2 linked regions of the Draconibacterium halophilum genome follow. The protein of the gene in region 1 interacts with the protein of each later gene in a pairwise test. Links are inferred from orthologs where the notes say so. Each region holds a gene or a part of one and is shown in the gene's direction. Other genes may lie near its edges.

Evidence for each region.
Region 2: the proteins of ruvA (region 1) and ruvC interact in binary tests that used the Escherichia coli proteins (3 or more experiments, as listed by UniProt). The link is inferred for Draconibacterium halophilum from one-to-one orthologs.

The regions. Positions count from the first base shown.
Region 1 is NZ_CP048409.1:4,244,683-4,255,548, forward strand. What follows is about bases 2,991-5,959. They hold ruvA (Holliday junction branch migration protein RuvA), read left to right. Parts: upstream 2,991-4,168; coding sequence 4,169-4,750; downstream 4,751-5,959. Other genes in these bases: pdxA (4-hydroxythreonine-4-phosphate dehydrogenase PdxA), read left to right, coding at 3,047-4,156; sov (T9SS outer membrane translocon Sov/SprA), read left to right, coding at 4,836-5,959. In the rest of the region: G0Q07_RS17270 (tetratricopeptide repeat protein), read right to left, coding at 1-45; G0Q07_RS17280 (superoxide dismutase [Ni]), read left to right, coding at 828-1,304; G0Q07_RS17285 (leucyl aminopeptidase family protein), read left to right, coding at 1,504-2,925; more of sov, read left to right, coding at 5,960-10,866. UniProt on the Escherichia coli protein: The RuvA-RuvB-RuvC complex processes Holliday junction (HJ) DNA during genetic recombination and DNA repair.
Region 2 is NZ_CP048409.1:842,667-853,352, forward strand. What follows is about bases 4,055-6,843. They hold ruvC (crossover junction endodeoxyribonuclease RuvC), read left to right. Parts: upstream 4,055-5,067; coding sequence 5,068-5,619; downstream 5,620-6,843. Other genes in these bases: G0Q07_RS03345 (DMT family transporter), read left to right, coding at 4,055-4,848; G0Q07_RS03355 (MalY/PatB family protein), read right to left, coding at 5,623-6,792. In the rest of the region: lipA (lipoyl synthase), read right to left, coding at 1-223; G0Q07_RS03325 (tetratricopeptide repeat protein), read left to right, coding at 444-1,112; G0Q07_RS03330 (tetratricopeptide repeat protein), read left to right, coding at 1,106-2,332; G0Q07_RS03335 (hypothetical protein), read right to left, coding at 2,391-2,804; G0Q07_RS03340 (tetratricopeptide repeat protein), read right to left, coding at 2,827-3,669; more of G0Q07_RS03345, read left to right, coding at 3,943-4,054; G0Q07_RS03360 (2-phosphosulfolactate phosphatase), read right to left, coding at 7,102-7,290; G0Q07_RS03365 (hypothetical protein), read left to right, coding at 7,552-8,136; G0Q07_RS03370 (hypothetical protein), read left to right, coding at 8,628-9,212; G0Q07_RS03375 (hypothetical protein), read left to right, coding at 9,443-10,024; G0Q07_RS03380 (ABC transporter ATP-binding protein), read left to right, coding at 10,318-10,686.

The DNA.
Region 1 (10,866 bases):
GAAAACGAAAGACATAATAATCAGAATAGTGATAATTGGTTTCATTTTAATTTCCTCCGAATTAAGTTTAACTACGTAGTCAAAATTACTTCGTTGCAAAATGCACAGTGTCACACGAAAGTATGGGTTTTGTAAAAATTGTGTCATGAGGATAACAAAACCAGTTTACACAAAAAAATCAGAGATATAAAGATGTAGTTGTTTGTTATGCAGTTTCCCAGCATATTGAAATTAGAGAAGTTGCGGACACTTCTACATCTTAAATTGGAAAACCTAAGTTTGGTGGTAACGACCACCTTTCTTTCTTAGCCTTAATTAACCTTCAATTTATCTAATAACCTGACAGAACTTGCAACCCATGTAACTCCTTGAATTTCTTTGAACTACCATTCATTTCTCATGAATTTATAACAAAATCGATGGTTTATTATAAATTGTTGCAACCCTGACTTCTGTAAGACTGAATTATGTAATTCGTTATTATGCAAGGGTTTGAAACATTTGTAAATGAAAAAAGGTCGCCAAAATTGACAACCTTTTTTGAGGTGCTCCCCAGGTTGGACTTGAACCAACGACCTACGGATTAACAGTCCGCCGCTCTAACCAACTGAGCTACTGGGGAAGATTAATTCCCTTCTGTGAGAACGTTTGCTTTTCAAAAGCGATGCAAAAGTAATAGCTTTTATTAAAAGTCAAAACTTTTATTCAAAAAAAATCAATTTTAAAATCGATTCCCCATCGAAGGAAATTATTCAAAAAATTCAAACCATATTCTACTTTTATTGTTATACAGGCAGTTATTAAATACAAATATTTAAAATAGAGAAATGAAAAAAATTACACAACTTTTATCCGCTGCCTTTATTTTTGGCATAATTACACTTTCAAGTTATCAGGCTAAAGCACATTGCGAAATTCCGTGTGGAATTTATGGCGACTCGGTACGCATTGCCCTGTTATACGAACACATTGAAACCATTGAGAAATCGATGAATCAGATCAACGAATTATCGAAATCAGACAGCCCCGATTACAATCAATTGGTTCGCTGGGTGATGAACAAAGAAGAGCATGCCAAAGAAATGCAGGAAATTGTAAGCCAGTATTTTTTGCACCAGCGGGTTAAAATTGCCTCATCGGCCGACGAGGCAGCTTATAGAAAATATGTAAAACAACTGGAACTGTTACATCACATTTCGGTATTTGCCATGAAAAGCAAACAAAGCACCGATTTAAGTATTATTGATACACTTCGCGAAAAGCTTCATCTTTTCGAGCATGCCTATTTTGGCGACGACCATTAAAAATTTCAATAACAATACATAAAGAAAGGGCCTTAATTTAAGGTCCTTTTTTGTAGTTACTATTCAATACAAATCGTCTTTAGAAGGAATTATGCTGTCGGCTTCCATCGGTGAATTAACAATCGGCTGTCAACTGTTTCGTTTGTTTAAGCAAATCAACTGGCATTTAATCCTTATTTTAGCCTAAAAAATAAAACGTATGATCCCAAAAATATCCATTGCCTCCACAATAGCAGAAAACAATTCATTGGCCTGTTTATCCACCAATTTAAAAGAAGTTTCGAGCCAACTCACAGAAACAGAAACAACTTTCCTGAAAAAGAAATTTGAAAAAGAAGATGCCTGTACGATTAGCCGTTATCCACATTTGCTCTTTTTTGGCAAAATAAAAACCGACAAAGAACACTACCAACAGGCTGAAATGGCAAGGGTGGCCGGTACAAAACTTTACGATGAATTAAAATCGTCAGGTGAAACTTCCGTTCAACTGACAAATTTCTGTAGTATAAATTTGTTGCCAGCATTTCTCGAAGGGTTGCTGCTTAACACTTATACTTTCGACAAATACAAAAAAGAGAAAGAGACATTTTTGCTTGAGAATATTTTAATCGTTGACGAAAAAATCAATACTGAAAAAATCAACGAAATTGTAAATACTACAAAAGCAACTTTTGTAGCCCGCGACCTAGTTAACGAGCCACTCTCATTTCTCACAGCAAGTCAGTTATCAAAAGAAATTGAAAAGCTGAGTAACGAAGCCGGTTTCACTCTTGAAGTCTTTAACAAGAAAAAAATTGAAATCCTGAAAATGGGAGGTCTGCTTGCGGTGAACAAAGGAAGTATCGATCCGCCTACTTTTAACATCCTCGAGTGGAAACCAGAAAATGCAATTAATAAAAAACCAATTGTTTTTGTGGGAAAGGGTGTTGTATACGACACAGGCGGGCTGAGTTTAAAACCCACTCCAAATTCCATGGATTACATGAAATCAGACATGGGCGGAGCTGCCACAATTGTAGCAGCAATTTATGCGGCCGCATTAAATAAACTTCCGCTTCATATTGTTGGGTTGGTTCCTGCCACCGATAATCGACCAGACGGGAATGCCTACGTGCCCGGCGATATCATAAAAATGTTCGACGGAACAACCGTTGAGATAAAAAATACCGATGCCGAAGGTCGGTTAATTCTTGCCGACGCATTAAGCTATGCAAAAAAATACAAGCCACAACTGGTAATTGATTGTGCCACATTAACCGGCTCGGCCGATATTATTACCGGACCACACGCAGCGGTGGTAATGGGTAATACTGCCAAAAACGTGGAGCGATTAAAACAATCGGGATTAAACACCTACGAACGGCTGATAGAAGTTCCATTGTGGGAGGAATATGCAGTACCATTAAAATCTCCAATTGCCGACCTGAACAACCTTGGCACCCGCGAAGGGCAAACAACAATAGCCGGAAAGTTTCTGGAACATTTTACCGATTACAACTGGATTCATGTTGATATGGCTGGAACAGCTTTCAGAAAAGAAAAAGATGCATACCGCCCTGCCGGAGGTACGGGTTACGGAACCCGTTTACTCTACAATTTTCTGAAATCGCATATTCAGTAAATCAAGGTATATTCCCGTCAAATCAATTTGCATCTGCCACTAACGCAACCATGCTCAATTCAATTAAATAAATTAACTTTGCATCGCAAAAAAAAGGGCAAATTATCTGAAACAAAATATAATGACTAAACAAAATACAATACGAATTGGAATCACGCACGGAGATATTAACGGAATTGGCTATGAAGTAATTTTAAAAACACTTTCCGATCCGCGTATACTCGAAATGTGCACCCCTATTGTTTATGGCTCACCCAAAGTAGCAGCCTATCATCGAAAAGCATTAAACATAAACGACGTTAGTTTTAATCATATTCGCAACACAAAAGAATTATTACACAAAAAAGCAAACATTATTAACTGTGTTGACGAGAATGTTCGCGTAGAGCTGGGCAAGTCAACCAACGAAGCCGGAATTTCATCTTTTGATGCATTAGACCGCGCTACAAGCGATCTGCAAAAAGGGCACATCGATGCATTGATTACTGCACCGATCAACAAAGACAATATTCAAAGCGAAGAATTTAACTTCCCGGGACACACCGAGTTTCTGGCGCAAAAATTCGAAACAAAAGACTACGCGATGTTGATGGTAAGCGAATCGCTGAAAATTGGTGTGGTAACAACCCATATTCCAATTTCTAAAGTGTCGGAAAGTTTGAATAAAGATACCATCCTTTCTAAAATCAGGATCATTGCCAAATCGCTGCAGCAAGATTTTGCCATTACCAAACCGCGAATTGCAGTTTTTGGTTTGAATCCACATGCCGGCGATAATGGGTTGATCGGAACTGAAGACAAAGAAATAATTCTTCCGGCCGTTATTCAGGCTAAAAAAGAAGGCATTATGGCATTGGGTCCCTACCCTGCCGATGGTTTCTTTGGATCAGAAGACTACCGAAAATTTGATGCGATACTGGCCATGTATCACGACCAGGGATTAATACCTTTTAAACTGGCTTCGTTCGAGCGCGGAGTAAACTACACTGCAGGACTACCTGCAATACGTACGTCGCCGGCCCATGGCACAGCCTATGCAATTGCCGGAGAAGGAAAAGCATCTCCTGAATCATTCCGCCAGGCTTTGTACCTTGCTATCGATATTCATAAAAACCGAAGTATTTACAGCGAGATCAGCAAAAACCCGCTGAAAAGATATGACATTAACCCCAATCAGGTTGATGAAAGTGTTGATATTGAAGCTTCGGATGAGGAAGAAGATACATTATAAAATTGCTTTGCCATGTACGAATTCATTAAGGGTAACATTACCGAAATAAGTGCTACTAATGTTATTGTAGAAACTTCTGGCGTTGGTTACTTCGTTCATATTTCATTAAACTCTTACAGTGCCCTCAACGGTAAAAAAGAAGTTAAAGTTTTTTTGCACCAGGTAGTCCGCGAAGATGCCCATACACTTTATGGTTTTGCTACTACCACTGAACGCGAATTATTTCGCAACCTCATTTCGGTGAACGGGGTGGGTGCCAACACGGCAATTATGATGCTTTCGTCGCTTGATCCTGATGAATTAAAAGCTGCTGTAACAACCGAAAATGTAGCTGTTCTTAAAGCAGTAAAAGGTATTGGTGCAAAAACGGCACAGCGTATCATAATCGACCTAAAAGATAAACTCGGAAAAATACCGGATTCGGGGCAAATTTTAACTGTTGCAGACAATACTATCAGGAATGAATCGTTATCTGCATTAGTCATGCTTGGTTTTGTGAAGAAAGATGCAGAGAAGACAGTATCGAAGATACTTCAAGAACAACCTGGAGCAAGCGTTGAGAGCGTAATAAAACAAGCATTAAAAAGGTTATAAATTTACCATTTTCGAAAAGAAAAAACCTGACGTGAAGTAGCAACCATTTTTTTCGAAAAGCCTTTGTTGTAGTAATTTTAATGAAATGACACTTAGCCGAAGTTTACCTAAAATATTCTTCATTTTAATTGTATTTTTTGCCCTTTCAGTTCCTTTTAAAGGAGAGGCTCAGGAATTGCCTGAAATAGATACAACGGGCACATTGCCCTACCCTTTCGAGGACCAACCTGCCTTTGGATATCCTACCCAGGATTCCTCAAAATTATACCTAAGCAAACCCAACAATATTAAATACGAAATTGAGTACGACCCCATAACAGGCCAGTACGTTTTTTACGAAAAAGTGGGATCGCTGAATTATCGTCTGCCACAAAGTATGTCGCTCGACGATTATTTGGAGTACGATTTCGATAAATCAATACAGGACTACTGGCGATCGAGAACACAACAGGAATCGATTGACGCACGCGGAGGGCTGCTCCCCAAACTTACAATCGGCAGCGAGGCATTTAACCGTATTTTTGGAGGCAATACCATCAATATTCAGCCTCAGGGTTATGTTGAAGTAAGCTTTGGTTACCAGGTAAACAAGACCGAAAACCCATCTATTCCTGAACGTTTACGAAAAGTTCCCACCTTCGATTTCGACGAGAAGATTCAGATGAACGTTACCGGCCAGATCGGTACAAAAATGAATATGCGGGTAAACTACAACACCGAGGCTACTTTTGATTACGAAAACAAAATGAACCTCGAATACACCGGCGACGAAGACGAGATTCTGAAACGTATTGAAGCCGGTAATGTGTCGTTACCTTTAAATGGTTCGTTAATAACCGGCGCCTCAAACCTGTTTGGGGTAAAAGCCGAAATGCAATTCGGGAAACTTACGGTAACCACACTGTTCTCGCAACACCGTGGCGAATCAAAAACGGTAGAAACTGAAGGTGGTGCACAGGTGGCAACATTCGATATTTCGGCTGCCAACTACGATGCCAACCGTCACTTTTTCCTGGCGCAATATTTCCGCGATAATTATAATGAGTGGTTAAAAAGTACAGCTGTTCCGCGTTCTCCCATCACCATTAACAAAGTGGAAGTTTGGGTAACCAACAAATCGAATGACTTTGATGACTCGAGGAATATACTTGCCTTTCAGGATCTGGCAGAACACGATCCACACATTTACAACAATATTCCGCAGTTTCAGGCAAATAATGGGCTGCCTTTCCCTCAGAGTGTATTCCCCGGCAACCAGGCTAATGGCCTTTACAACGAAATGAGGACAACCTACAGCGATGTGCGTCAGGTTCAGAATATTTCAAGTGTAATGGCTCAATTCGGTCGGGACTTTGTTGGCGGTACTGATTTTGAAAAAATTGAGCAGGCACGAAAACTAAACGAATCAGAATATACCATAAATCAGCAACTGGGTTATATCTCCCTAAACAGTGCATTGAACACTGATGAAGTGCTGGCAGTAGCCTTTAACTTTACATACAACGGTCAAACATTTCAGGTAGGAGAATTCTCAACCGATGGTATTGATGCACCGAAAACGCTCTTTATGAAGCTGTTGAAAGGCACCAACTTGTCGCCGGGAAAACCAACCTGGAACCTGATGATGAAAAACATTTATAACCTGAATGCTTATCAGCTGACCAGCGACGATTTTGAATTGAATGTGGTATACCAGAACGATTCAACAGGAACTTACATCAACTACCTGCCCGCATCGCGAATTGAAGGACATATTCTTCTGGAGGTAATGCGGCTGGACATGCTTAACTCGCAACTCGACCCAACAAAAGACGGGGTGTTCGACTACGTTAATGGCATTACGGTGAATTCCAATACCGGGCGTATTATTTTCCCTGTTGTTGAACCTTTTGGTAGTCACCTGGCCGATTCAATACAAGACCCGTCGTATATTGAACAATTCACATTCCAAACGCTATACGATTCTACACAGGTAAAAGCAGAACAAGATGCTGAACACAATAAGTACAGGCTTACCGGAAGTTACAAAGGTTCTTCAAGTTCCGATATCGCACTGGGAGCTTTAAACCTTACACAAGGTTCGGTAAAAGTTACTGCCGGCGGACAGGTACTTACCGAGAATGTTGATTACACCGTAGACTACACACTGGGTAGGGTTAAAATTATAAATCAGGCACTGCTCGAAGCCGGAACTCCAATTCAGGTTTCTACCGAAAGCGAAGACCTGTTTACCATGCAGCGAAAAACCTTAATGGGAACGCATGCCAACTATGCTTTCTCCGATAATTTTAACATAGGGGCAACCGCCTTGTGGATGAACGAGCGCCCGCTAACAGAAAAAGTGGATTATGGCGATGACCCTATTTCGAACCTGATGTATGGACTTGATGCCCGCTACAACACCGAAGCGCCTTTTATTACCAAAGCACTGGATGCCTTACCGTTTTATTCGACCAATGCGGCATCGTCAATCGATGTGGAAGCAGAATTTGCACAACTGGTACCGGGAAGTTCAAAATCGATTGACGGAGCAGTTTATGTTGATGATTTTGAAGCGACCAAAACAGCTATCGATATGCGTACCCGCTCGTCGTGGATGCTGGCCAGTACGCCACAGTTCCAGAATAACATGTTTCCGGAAGCCAACCTGAGTAATTCGCTCGAATATGGTATAAACCGTGCAAAGATTGCGTGGTACAATATTGATCCTTTGTTCCTGAGAAATAACTCTCTAACACCCGACTATATTAAAAATAACAGAGAATTACAATCGAACCACCTTGTACGTGAGGTGTTTGAGCAAGAGATATTCCCTGAACGTGAATTTACCACGGGTGAACCAACAAATATTGCGGTGCTTGATTTGGCCTATTACCCAACTGAACGGGGCCCGTATAACTACGATACCGGCAACTCCAATTTCTCGGCCGGGGTAAATGCCGATGGTTCGCTGCGCGATCCAGAGTCACGATGGGGTGGTATTATGCGTGAAATTCAAACCAGCGATTTTGAGAATGCCAATATCGAGTACATTGAATTCTGGATGATGGATCCGTTTGTTAACGACACCACGGGCGAAAAATCTGGTGGAGATCTTTATTTCAACCTTGGGGAAATCTCGGAAGATCTATTGAAAGATTCGAGAAAATCTTTTGAAAACGGACTGCCAACCACTTCCGAATTAAACAATGTTGACACTACTATTTGGGGCCGTGTTTCAACACAGCAGTCGTTGGTAAATGCTTTTGATAACACTACCGATTCGCGCCAATACCAGGATGTAGGTTTTGACGGATTGAATGATGATGACGAGTCTACACATTTCCAGCAATACCTGCAGGAACTTCAGCTAAAAGTAAACGACGACGTTTACCAGCAGGCACTAAACGACCCTTCGTCGGATAACTTCCACTATTACCGCGGTTCAGATTACGACCAGCAGGAATTAGGTATTCTGGAACGCTACAAACAATACAACAATCCGGAAGGAAACTCGCCAACTTCGGAAATGTCGCCCGAAAGCTATCCAACTTCGGCAACTACATTGCCCGATATTGAAGACATTAACGATGATAATACCCTTAACGAATACGAGCGCTATTTCCAATACCGTGTAAGCCTCCGCAAAGAGGACATGGAGCTGGGAAATAACTACATATCGGATGTTAGACGCGCACGCGTTGAGCTTAAAAATGGCGAGATTGGCGAAGTTGACTGGTACCAGTTTAAGATTCCGGTAAATGATCCGGATGCGGTTATTGGAGATATCAACGACCTGAATTCTATTCGTTTTATGCGACTGTTTATGCATGGTTTTGAAGATCCCACAGTTTTGCGTTTTGCCACCCTCGACCTTGTTCGGGCTGATTGGCGCCGCTACACCGGCGATATTCTGCAGGATGGTGCAATTCCTTCACCCAATGCTCAGTTTGATATTTCGGCGGTTAGTATTGAAGAAAATTCAAGTCGCGAACCCGTGAACTACGTTTTACCTCCGGGAGTATCTAGGGTAATCGACCCCGCCAACCCGCAGCTGCGGCAGTTGAACGAGCAGTCGATTGAAATGAAAGTAACAGAACTGGAACAGGGTGATGCACGTGCAGCATACAAATCGTTGTACATGGATTTCAGAAGGTACAAAACCCTGAAAATGGAAGTGCACGCTGAAGAAATTGATGAATTCCCACTGGAAGATGACGAACTGTATTTCTTTATTCGTATGGGATCGGACTACAACTACAACTATTACGAATATGAGGTACCATTAACACTAACCCCTGAGGGGAATTATAATGGCGATATTGAAAGTGATCGCTATATGGTTTGGCCCGATCAAAACCGGATTAATATTCCGCTTGAGCTGTTTACCAATCTTAAACTGCAACGTAACGATGCCATGCGAATGGAAGGTGCTAGCGTTTCGATACAAGATGTTTTTGAAGGTTCGCACGATGGATGGAACGACGGTAAAAATCGGGTAAAAGTGAAAGGTAGCCCGAATCTGGGTAATGTTGAAGTGTTTATGATGGGTGTACGCAACAAACGAGGACAGTTAAACACCGGACCAAAATCGGTAATTGTTTGGGCCAACGAATTACGCTTAACGGATTTCGACGACGAAGGTGGCTGGGCGGCTAATGCAAGGGTTTCAACACGTTTAGCCGATCTGGGTAGCGTGGTGGTTGCCGGACGTAAACGCACCGCCGGCTTTGGTGGTATCGACCAAAATATTAACAGTAGAATGATAGACGACCTGAACGAGATTGATGTTGCGGCATCGATTGACTGGGGACGGTTTTTCCCGGAAAAAGCAGGTGTTCGTATTCCTATGTATTACGGTTATTCAAACAGTACGGCAACGCCAAAATACGATCCGGTAAATCCGGATATTGAGTTAAAAGAATCGCTGAATCATGCACGAAATAACAGCGAGAAAGACTCCATAAAAAATATGTCGCAGGATGTAATTGAACGTAAGAGTATCAACTTTACCAATGTAAAAGTTGAGCCGCAGCGCCAGAAAGAAAAGACACATCTGTGGGATCCGGAGAACTTCGCGGTTACCTATTCATACAACGAAACATCAAAACGAAACATTACTACAGAATACAATGTGAATAGAACACATCGGTTTATGTTCTCGTACAACTATAGTAACCGACCAAAACTGATTCAGCCTTTCAGCAATGTACAGTTTCTGCAAAAAGGCCCGCTAAAATTGATTGGCGACTTTAATTTCTATCCGTTGCCAACACAAATTTCGTATCGTACCGATCTTTTCCGTAAATACCACGAAAGACAATCAAGAAATATTACCAATCCAAATTTGATTCTGCCAACGACTTTCGATAAAGATTTCCTCTGGAACCGTTACCTCGACATTCGGTACGACGTTACCCGTTCGCTGAAAGTTGATTTCTCTTCGCGAGGAACTTCACGAATCGATGAACCCGACGGCCGAATAAATAAAAACGACGACGATTACGAATGGAAGCGCGACTCAATTCTAAACAACCTTTGGAATATGGGAAGACCAACAATTTACAATCATAGCTTTAATGCCACTTACCGCTTACCTATCCGCAGTATTCGCGCATTAAATTTTATGAGTGGAACCGTTCGTTATTCAGGAACTTACGAGTGGGCTGCCGGAGCATTAACCGACGACGATATTAATATTGGTAACATTATTACCAACTCGCGCAACCTTACGCTAACCGGTAATGCCAATTTCCAAACCCTGTTTAATAAGGTGCCCTATTTTAAGGAAGTCGATCAGAAATTCAGGCGAACAGGGCGTGGACGTGGTAGCCTCAACAGCAGAAGTACAAGAGGAAGAACCAACCAGCAAGCTGAACCGCTGCAACGAAAACAGGAAGAAACATTTAGCAGCAGTGCCAAATTCACAGCCGATCAGGGGCAAAATTTTGCGCATAAACTAAATACTAAAAAAGTTAAAGTGCTGGTTACTGATGTGGATGGAAAAACTGTTCCGGGAAAAACAAATATTGTTGATGTCAACACCATTGAGTTTATACCATCGGTTGATGTACAACAGGCAATGATTACTGTTACCGGGAAACGAGGCGATCAGTCATTCCTTAAGGACATGCTTG
Region 2 (10,686 bases), 3.4 Mb from region 1 along the record:
CACAGAATTTACATTTGCGGGTACAGATGTTTCCCAGTATCATAAATGTGGCTGTTCCTCTGTTCCAGCATTCGCCAATATTCGGGCAGTTTCCGCTGGTGCAAATGGTATGCAAACCATGTTTATTCACCAGGTTCTTCACCTTCGAATAGCTTTCTCCCTTTGGCATTTTCATCTTCATCCACTTCGGTAGGCGTTCTCTGCCATTCAACTCATGTGCCATAATCTAAACTGACTAAAAATTATTATATCGTTTTATCCTGCGTCTTTTCCAATTACTATTTCTAAATGCAAATTCCATTCAGGCAGCTCATGAAAAGTTTCTGCAAATGTAAAAGTTTAAAACCAAACTAAAATTGATTAAACTCCTAACTCTCAAAATTGTTCTTAAAAAAAGCATAGTTCGAACAACTGTGTTATTTTTGTACAACAAGCAGAAAACAATGAGATATATATTCATACTATTGATATTAATTACGGGATTGAATACCGGATTTGCCCAACAGAAGCGATCCGAGATTCAAACAAAATCGAGTCTGGCTATTCGCTACTATAATGCGAAGGACTTTGAAAAAGCAGCGCCTTTATTAAAGGAGGTTCACCAGCTGACTCGTAACAGCACGTATTTCAGATATTACATAAACAGCTTAATCGGATTAGAACAGTATGATGAGGCAGAGTCAGAAATTCAGCGCGAGATAAAAAAGCAAAAAACACCGCGCCCGGAATATTATGTGCATTTAGGGCAGGTTTATAAAAAACAAAACCGCGATGAAGAAGCCGATGCCATGTTTCGCGAGGCGATTGAAAAAATACCTGCCAACCGCGGAGCATTTTTAACTACGGCCAATTCATTTTTAGCGTGGGGAGAATACGGTCTGGCCCGCGATGTTTATTTAAAAGGAAGAAATACCTTGCCCGACCAGTCGTTTAATTACGAGTTGGCACGGTCGTATTTGTATTTGCGCGATTATACCAATATGATGGAGGAGTATCTGAACCTGTTGCGCGAAGGTGAAAAACACCTGGCACGGGTGCAAAGCAGTTTGTCGTCGGCCATGCGGCTTGATATCGATAACGCACTGCGCGAACAGTTCAGGGGCAGGTGTTAAAACGTATTCAAACCGAGCCCCGTGTTATTGGTTATAACCGACTGCTGATTTGGTTCTTTTTGCAAGAAAAGAAATTTTCGAGTGCTTTGCGTCAATCCATTGCTTTGGATAGGCGAACCGGAGCTGAAGACGGGCAGATTGCACAGTTGGGCGATTTGGCATTGCGAAATAAGGAATATGCTCAAGCCCAAAAAGCCTACACCTATTTAATGGATAAAGGGCAAGATACTCCCTTTTATGCGCAGGCGTATGCCCGTAATATCCATGCAAAATACATGGAATATACCAATGAAGCGGACAGTGATTTGGAACAGGGAAAAGCTTTGGCCGATGAATTTGAAAGTGGGTTGCAATATCTGAATATTGGTCCGGCAACCTTAAATCTGGTGCGCGAGTATGCCCATTTACTGGCTTTTTATCTGAATGATACTGAAAGTGCAATTTCGGTGTTGGAGAAAGGTGAAAAAGTGCCACAACTAAAACCCGAACAGCTGGGGCAATTGAAGGCCGAAATGGCAGATATTTATGTGTATGCCGATGATCCGTGGGAGGCGATGCTGATTTATTCGCAGGTAATTGAAGCCAATAAAAAGAATTCGCTGGGCGACGAAGTAAAACTGAAAAAAGCGAAACTGGGCTATTACATGGGTAATTTCAGTTGGGCAAAAGCGCAGTTGGATGTGTTAAAAGCCAGTACTTCGAAACTTACGGCTAATGATGCCATGGAGTTGTCGATGTTGATAGGTAATAACCTAAACCTTGATACTACTGCAGTACCACTGCAACTATTTTCTCGTGCCGATTTGTTGTTTTTCCAGAACAGACCCGACGAAGCGATGTTGGTTTTAGATTCTATTTCCGAGACATATCCGTATCATTCACTGGTGGATAATATTCTGTTTAGAAAAGCAAAAATTGAGGTGGATAACAAAAATTACGCAATGGCTGCCGAATACCTGCAAACTATTGTTACCGATTTTAGCTACGACCTGCTGGGAGACGATGCCTTGTACATGCTGGCCGAAATAAATCATTACAACCTGGGACAGGAAGAAAAGGCAAAAGAGTTGTATAAACAAATGCTGACCAGTTACCCGGGAAGTGTGTTTACCGAAGAATCGCGTGAGAAATACCGGGAACTACGAAAAATATACCCTGATATAGAACCCGAAGGAAAAGACGGTTTGTTTGAACGTGCTATTGAAAGTTCAGAGTTTTAGGGGACGTTAGATTTCCAAAGAACAGACTTCTATTCCCCAGTTTGCTGGAATGTGTATTTTATTCTTTGTTTACGTTTAGCCATTTGTTCCTCCAAATCGTCAATGTTGCAATTATTCCCAGCAACAGTATAATCAGAATTACAATACCAATATTTTTTAATAGTTCATTGCTGCCACTGAAAAATACAATTCCGGTTAAAGGAAACAGAGTTCCAATAAAAGGCATTTGTTTGTTCAGAAATTTGTTACCGCATACTTTTACGGTTTCATCTTTATCGGAATCAGAGATGATTAATTTTTTGCTTCCACACCATAGATTTTTTGCCTGTAAACACGATTTGTCATCAACCAATTCAATAGTTTCTTCTTCTCCGTTTTTTAACTCGGCCACTTTTTCCTCATCGACCAAAATCTTGTAAGCATGATTTTTATTGAACGTTTCATTGGGGCGGTATAATTTAATTTTTTTCATATTTCGTTGGGGTAAAATTAAGTCAGCTTAACAGCGCCTTAAATTCCTTCGTGTCCTTTAGGTTTTCAAAATGTTTTTCAGCCTGAAGTTCTTCTGTTGAAACATCCGATAATTCAAGTGCTGTTTTAAGGTCCTTTATCGCCTCTGCTTGTTTATTCATTAGCGAATATGCACAAGCGCGTTGCCAAAATGCCAGATAGTAATTGCTGTCGAGCTCAATGGCTGTATTCGAAAGGTTTAAAGCCCAGCGTACCTCGCCTATTTCCAATAACGCATCTGCTTTGTAGGTCATGGCTTCAATATCATTGGGGTTTATTTGTAAAATTTCATCATAAATCGAAATCTTTTCTTCTGCACTCTTTTCAAGTCCGGCGCGCATCCACAACGAGTGAATGGTATTGGTGTTTGTAATATCCTGCTGTGTTTCAATGATTATCTTCGATCGATCGATCATTTTCTTTTCAATATCTTCCAGGCGGCTTTCATAATCGCCGGTAAGCATTTGAATTTTCTTCTCCATCTCAGCCTTTATGCTTTTTTTTATGTCGCTAAGCGACCGCCAGCCCAAAAGCACTAGTAACGAAGCTGCTGCAGTTATAATATAAAAGATATTATTGATGGTACTGGTTGTGTATTGTATTGCCCGGTCTGAAGATTCGAGCTTGGCCTCAGCGATTTGTTTTGTTACCTGCGCGCGCAATTGTTGGTTTTCCTGGCGTAAACTTTTTATTTCGTCAAGGATATAGCGCTCAATAAAAGGTTTGTACAAGGGATCGTCAATGGTGTTGGCTGTGCTGTCTGCCTGGTTGGCAAGTAAAACTGCGGGGAAGCTAAACAAAACTATTAGTGCAAATAATCTATTCATATTTTTTAAAGTCTAAATACCTGTGTAATGTTCTGGTACAAACATTAAATAAAAAATCGAAACCACAAGTTTTATTATCTGATTTCTATTTTTTGAATTGAAAATGCACCATAAAATTTGACTTTATTACCCGAAGAAGATTGCAAAGATTTTGTAGCAAGAGGATCATCGTAGCGTACCTGAGCTTTACGTTGTTTGTTTTGCTTGAGTTATTCTTTTAATGTCTGTCAAGTCAATTCTTTTCGTACTTTGGCGTTTTGATTTTTCCTGCTTATGTCGCGAATTGTAAAAACATATTTATATGCCGGTTTAGCCGTGTTGTTTTGGTCGACAGTTGCCACCTCGTTTAAACTGGCGTTGCGCGAGTATGATTTTATTCAGCTTATATTTTATGTGTCGGTAGTAACGGTAGTGCTGCTGTTTGTAGTTTTGCTCTTTCAACGAAAAACACATTTAATTTTCAGGCAAACACCGCGCGAGTGGTCGTATTCATTATTAATGGGGGCTTTTAATCCACTGCTTTATTACCTTGTTTTATTTAAAGCCTATTCTCTGCTTCCGGCACAAGTGGCACAGCCGCTTAACATGGTTTGGCCCATAACACTGGCACTGCTTTCGGTGCCCATGCTCAAACAAAAAATCAGCTGGATAAGTTTTGTGGCGCTGCTGATCAGTTTTGTTGGTGTATTTTTTATTTCGTCGCAGGGAGGATTCGAAGGATTTAGTAACACCAATCCGCTGGGCGTTGTGCTGGCGGTGGGAAGTTCCATTTTGTGGTCGTTGTACTGGATTTTTAATGTGAAAGACACGCGCGACCAGGTGGTAAAGTTATTCCTTAATTTTGCCATCGGGATGATATATCTGGTGCCGGTAGTGGCGCTGTTTTCGTCGTTTAAGGTACATTGGGGCGAAGCATTTATAGCTACCATTTACTCTGGCGTTTTTGAGGTGGGCATTACTTATGTGCTGTGGTTAAAAGCTATGAACCTTACCAGTAGCAATGCAAAAATTGGTAATCTGGTATTTTTTGCTCCGTTTCTGTCGTTGGTTTTTATTCACCTTGTTCTTAAGGAAACCATTTATATTACCACTTTTATTGGTTTGATTTTTATCGTTTCGGGGGTGCTGGTTCAACAACTCGACCGGAGAAAACGTAATGAAATGATGAATTACGATTAACGATTTTAAATTAAATAGGCAATTGGCAAATAGTAATAGGCAATCGAAAATCCTAAAATTGGCTAAATAATCTATTGTAATCTACGTGTCTAATGTGTTTCAATAAAAACAAAACCTGAGTGGTGTCCGAAATATCCTTTTTGAATTCAAGTTCCGCAGGAATGAAACAATATCAGTACTTTTGGCGGCAGCTTAGCAACAAATTACTATTTTCATCGAATGGATAAACCGCTTCGTATATTGGGTATCGATCCCGGAACAACGGTAACCGGCTATGGTTTGGTAGAGGTGAGAAATAAAAAGCCGGTGATTTTACACATGGGAAACATCACACCCAAAAGGTATTCCGACCATTATATGCGTTTGAAATACCTGCACGAACGGGCGTTGCATTTAGTAAAAGAATACAAGCCCGATGTTATGGCCATTGAAGCACCGTTTTATGGTAAAAACGTGCAGTCGATGTTAAAGCTTGGCCGCGGACAAGGTGTATTGATGGCTGCCGCACTGGTGCACGATGTGCCGATTCATGAATACGCACCTTTGCTGGTAAAGCAATCGATAACCGGAATGGGCCGCGCCTCGAAAGAGCAGGTCGCTTATTTTCTGCAAAAAGTTTACGACCTGAAGGATATGGATAAAATGCTCGACGAAACCGATGCGGTGGCAGTGGCCATTTGTCATTTTATACAAATGAACAAGCCGCAAAAATCGAAAGAGTATAAAAACTGGTCCGATTTTGTTAAAAAGAATCCCGGTAAGCTAAAATAACTTTTACCCGAATGCCTTCTCCAGTCGCTCAAGCGCTTCCTGCAATACACTGCGCGGACAACCGATGTTGAGACGAAGAAACCCATCGCCGCCAATTCCAAAACGGCCACCGTCATTCAATGCAACACCGGCTTTTTCTACCGTATATTTTGCCAGTTCTTCGTTTTTCATGCCATAATCCGAAAAGTCCATCCAGATAAGGTATGTAGCCTCCGGTTTCATTACATTTACACGTGGCAGCTTTTTCTGAATAAAGTTTTCAAGCAGTTGATAATTTCCCCACAGGTATTCCAGTAATTGATCCAGCCATTCGTCGCCGTGGGTATAAGCGGCTTCAAGTGCTATTGTCCCGAAAATATTTCCCATGCCCAGATGGCCAACGCCAATGGTGCGTTCGTAAGCAGCCATTTTTCTTTTGTTTGGGATGATCACCAGCGACGACGAAAGTCCAGCCACATTAAAGGTTTTACTCGGCGCCATGCTAACCATACAATTCTGCGCTACTTCGTCGGAAATGCTTGCAAGCGGAATGTGTTTATGGCCTTTATATATTAAGTCGGAATGTATTTCGTCTGAAATAATCATGATATCGTTCTCAAGGCAGATATCGGTAAGGGCAGCCAGTTCTTCTTTTGTCCAAACCATACCTCCCGGATTTTGCGGGTTACAAAGCAGCAGGAGTTTGGTATTTTCATCAATCTTCGATTTCAAATCTTTCAGATCGAAAGTATAGCGGCCATTCTCATTCTTCAGCGGGTTTTGAATCATTTTTCGTTTTGTGCCTTTTACACTGTCGAAGAATGGAAAATATACGGGTGGCTGAACCACAACGCCGTCGCCGGGTTTCGAAAAACTTTCGATGGCGTATGTCAAGCCTGCCACTACTCCCGGGCTAAACGAAATCCATTCTTTTTCAATTTCCCACTGATGGCGCCGGCTCATCCAGTTTATAACCGCCTCGAAATACGAATCAGGGCGAAAGGAGTAACCAAGGATTTCGTGCTCAGCACGCTTTTTAATGGCATCCACAATAAAATCGGGTGTTTTAAAATCCATATCGGCCACCCAAAGTGGCAATGCATCGGCCGAGTTGAAAAAACGTTCAAGTGCATCGTGTTTTAAGCAGTTGGTTCCTTTACGCGGAACTATTTCGTCAAAGTTGTATTGTTTCATTTGTATCAAGGCTTTTAATTTGTCAAAGTGTATGATTTGACAAACCCGTTTAAATTTTAAGTTTTCGAAGATAATTTAATTCACCTTTTTTTTCAACTTTCAGAATAAAATCAAAATGATTGATGTTTATGCATAGATGAAAATCATTTTCCGGCAACCAGCTTTTCGGTAGTCAGATCAACAAAACGACGCCGTCTTTTTCCTTAATCGGTTGCACCATTGTTTTGGCTGGGATTATAGCATCATTAATATGTGTTGGAGAATTGCCAAAACCGAAACCTTCAGGTTTTTGTTCATGATGTTCGTCTACTAAAAGCTAATCGGGACTCCTATTTTTAACAAGTAAGTTAATTCAATATCGCCCACTTGGATAATGGTTTCAATTCCTTTGTTTATAGTGTAACAGGCTGTAGTAAAAGCGCGTAGCACATCTAGTATTACAACTTTTCCTTTTGCAGCTTGCGCTCCCTCAAGCAGGTATAGTATGTTTGCCTTCATTATTAACCGTTTTTTTAAGATATGCTAAAAATTAATTAACATGGCTCGTGTGTAATTGGCACGAAGATTGTATAGTAAAAGCGTCATAAATACACAAAGCATATAAATAAAGGTAGTATGTAGCGTTTAAATTTCCCATGTTAACTCCAATGTTAAATATAAAGGCTTTATTTAATTATTTTAATATGTTATTTGGCATGCATGCTGTAAAACATATATGTTTGCACTGACAATTAAATTTTGAACAGAAAAGAAATGATTATGAAAACAATTAAATTATTATTTACAGTATTGGCAGTTGTTGCGGTGATAGCTGCAACAGCCGTTGAGAGGCCACAAATGAATGTAGTTCCTTTGTCGGGAGACAGAGCGGTGGTTTCTATTCAGAATGAAGAAGCGACTAATTTCGAATTGAGCATTTATGCAGAAGACGGAGAGTTGGTTTATTATAAACAAACTGCTGAGCCATCAAGTGCTTATCAGAAGGTGTTTGATTTTGCAGATCTTGAAAACGGAAATTATACAATGGACCTGCGTGTAAACGACACGCGTTTGCTGAAGGAACTTGAAGTGGCATCAAAAGGAATTTTTGTAGGTGAATCAAAATTAAGAATTGATCCTTATTTTGCATTCGCCGGCGATGTGTTAAAGCTTACTTATTTGAACTTCGACCAGGAGTCGCTAAATTTGAGTATTTATGATGAAAATGGCTTGGTTTACGAGTCGGGACTTGGAAGAGGTTTTAATGTTGCTGCTGGCTATGATCTTTCTGCATTGAAAGAAGGGGAGTATGAGGTGGCTTTGACTTCTATGAATAATGATTTTTCATTTAGTTTAGAGAAATAGTTTAGAAAATGTTATTGGTTTGAATGAGGCTGTCGGGATTTTCCGGCAGCCTTTTTTTGTTTATGGATGCCGATTTGTTAGAGTCGGTTTTTTTGTGTTCCGTCCTTTGTGTGGGGTTGTTGGGGTTGGGTAGTTTTTTTGGGGGTTTGATTCGCGATTTGTTCTTGTTTTGTTTCTTTCGTGGTTTTGCGCGTTGCTTTTTGGTTGTTTTGTGTTGGTTGGTGCTTTGCAGTTTAACTGTTTATTGCAGATATGCTAAAAATTATTTAACATGAATAGCAATAAAGTGGCACGGAAATTGATATGATTTTGTGCTGAGTTTTGAAAGCTCTGGAAACTAGCATTATAAGGTCATTTAAATGTTTTGATGTTAACTTCAATGTTAAATATAATGTAAATAATTAATTTTTTAAATATGTTATTTGGCATATATGCTGTAGAACATTTATATTTGTACTGTCATTCAATGTTAAACAAAAAAAAGAATGGTTATGAAAACAATTAAATTATTATCTACAGTATTGGCAGTAGCAATTGTAGCAATTGCAACAGCCGTTGAGAAGCCCAAAATGAATTTAGTTCCTTTGTCAGCCGACAGAGCGGTAATTACAATTCAGAATGAAAACGCATCTTTGTTCGAGTTGAGCATTCATGCAGAGAATGGAGAGTTGGTGTACTACAAACAAACAACAAAGCCATTAAATTCGTATCAAAAGATTTATGATTTTGCAAATCTTGAAAACGGAAATTACACAATGGACGTTCGGGTAAACGACACACGTATCCTGAAAGATTTCGAAGTTGCATCAAAAGGTATTTTTGTAGGAGAATCAAAATTAAGAATTGATCCTTACTTTGCATTTGCTGGTGATGTGTTAAAACTTACTTATTTGAACTTTGATCAGGAGTCGCTTAGTTTGAATATTTATGATGAAAATGGTTTGGTTTACGAATCAAAGCTAGGAAAAGACTTCAATGTTGCTGCGGGTTATGATCTTTCTTCGTTGAGAGAAGGAGAATACGAAGTTGTTTTGAGTTCATTGAATAATGATTTTTCATTTAGTTTAGTTAAATAGAATAGAAAATGTTATTAATTTAGATAAGGCTGTCAGAAATTCACTGATAGCCTTTTTTCTGTTTACTACTTTAATTTACCCCAAATTCTATTGTAATTAGCCGGTCGTTTGATTCGGTTTTTTTTGTGTTTGTCTACCGTAGCTCGTTGTTCGTCGATAAGCTAGTGTAAGGCCGTAACTAAGCTGTTGTTTTTGTGTCTATTATATAGAAAACAATTAAATAGAAAGTCATGAAAACAAAAATTTGGACTGTAATAGTCCTGGCATTTTTTGTTGCGGGAGCAGCAAGTGCCACCGAGTTACCAAAAATGAGTGTTGTACAGGTTAAAGGGAACACAGCAATGCTGGCCTATAGTTCGGCAAAAGAAGCACCTTTGCAAGTAACCCTCACCAATGCCGATGGAGAAGTGCTTTACCACAATCAAACCAAACGACAGACAGCGTTTAAAAAAATGTTCGATTTTTCGGAGTTAGGCGATGGTTTGTATTGTTTAAGTGTGAACTACGGCAACGAGAGCATTAATCGAATAATGAGCGTTAAAGATGAAAAAATTACGGTGAGTTCTGCCTCGCATTGTTATGAGCCTTATTTTAGGGTAAATGATAAAATGGTGAATGTGTCGTTCTTAAATACCTGGCAAAAACCAGTGTTTATTAATGTATACCAAAACGGAGAACGTATTAAAGGAGCCAATTTGGGCCGCGATATTAGTATTCACACTATGCTGGATTTTGGCCAGTTAAAAAAAGGCACCTACGAGATTGTGTTAACCGACTATGTTAAGCACCATAGTTATACCGTAGCATTATAGCGGATAGTGTTTTTAATCTGTAGTTGTTAACTCCCATATTTGCTTTTTTATGAATGCGCAGGAAAGCTTTGTAATCTTTTGCAGAGCTTTTTTTATGCCTCAATTGCTATTAAAGTTTTAGAAAAATTAGCCCTCATGCCTGATAATAAGTAGCATTTTCTGGCTCTTAACGGTGAAAAACAGAAGAAATGATTCAGAGCCTGTAATTATAGTAATAAAAGTGCACCAACAATATTAAACGATTTTAAGCTTTGTAAGTCCAAAGCAGTGTTCTCTTAAAATTTTATTGCAAAGTGCATATTAAAATAGAAAATCTAAACAAAATTTACAAGGGAGGTAGTTACGCTGTAAATAACCTGAACCTTGAAATTCCAAATGGTATGTTTGGCCTTTTAGGTCCAAACGGGGCTGGAAAATCAACCCTGATGCGTATTTTGGTAACCCTGATGAAACCATCAAGCGGGAAAGTATATTTTAACGATTACGAACTTTCGAAACATCGTAGACAAATTCGCTCAATGTTAGGTTATTTGCCCCAGGATTTTAGTTTCTTCTCGAAGTTGAAAACATCGGAGTTTCTTGATTATACTGCTCGTTTAGCAGGAATGAGAAGTGGCGCAGCCCGCAGGACTGCCGTTGACCAAATGCTTGAAGAAGTAGGT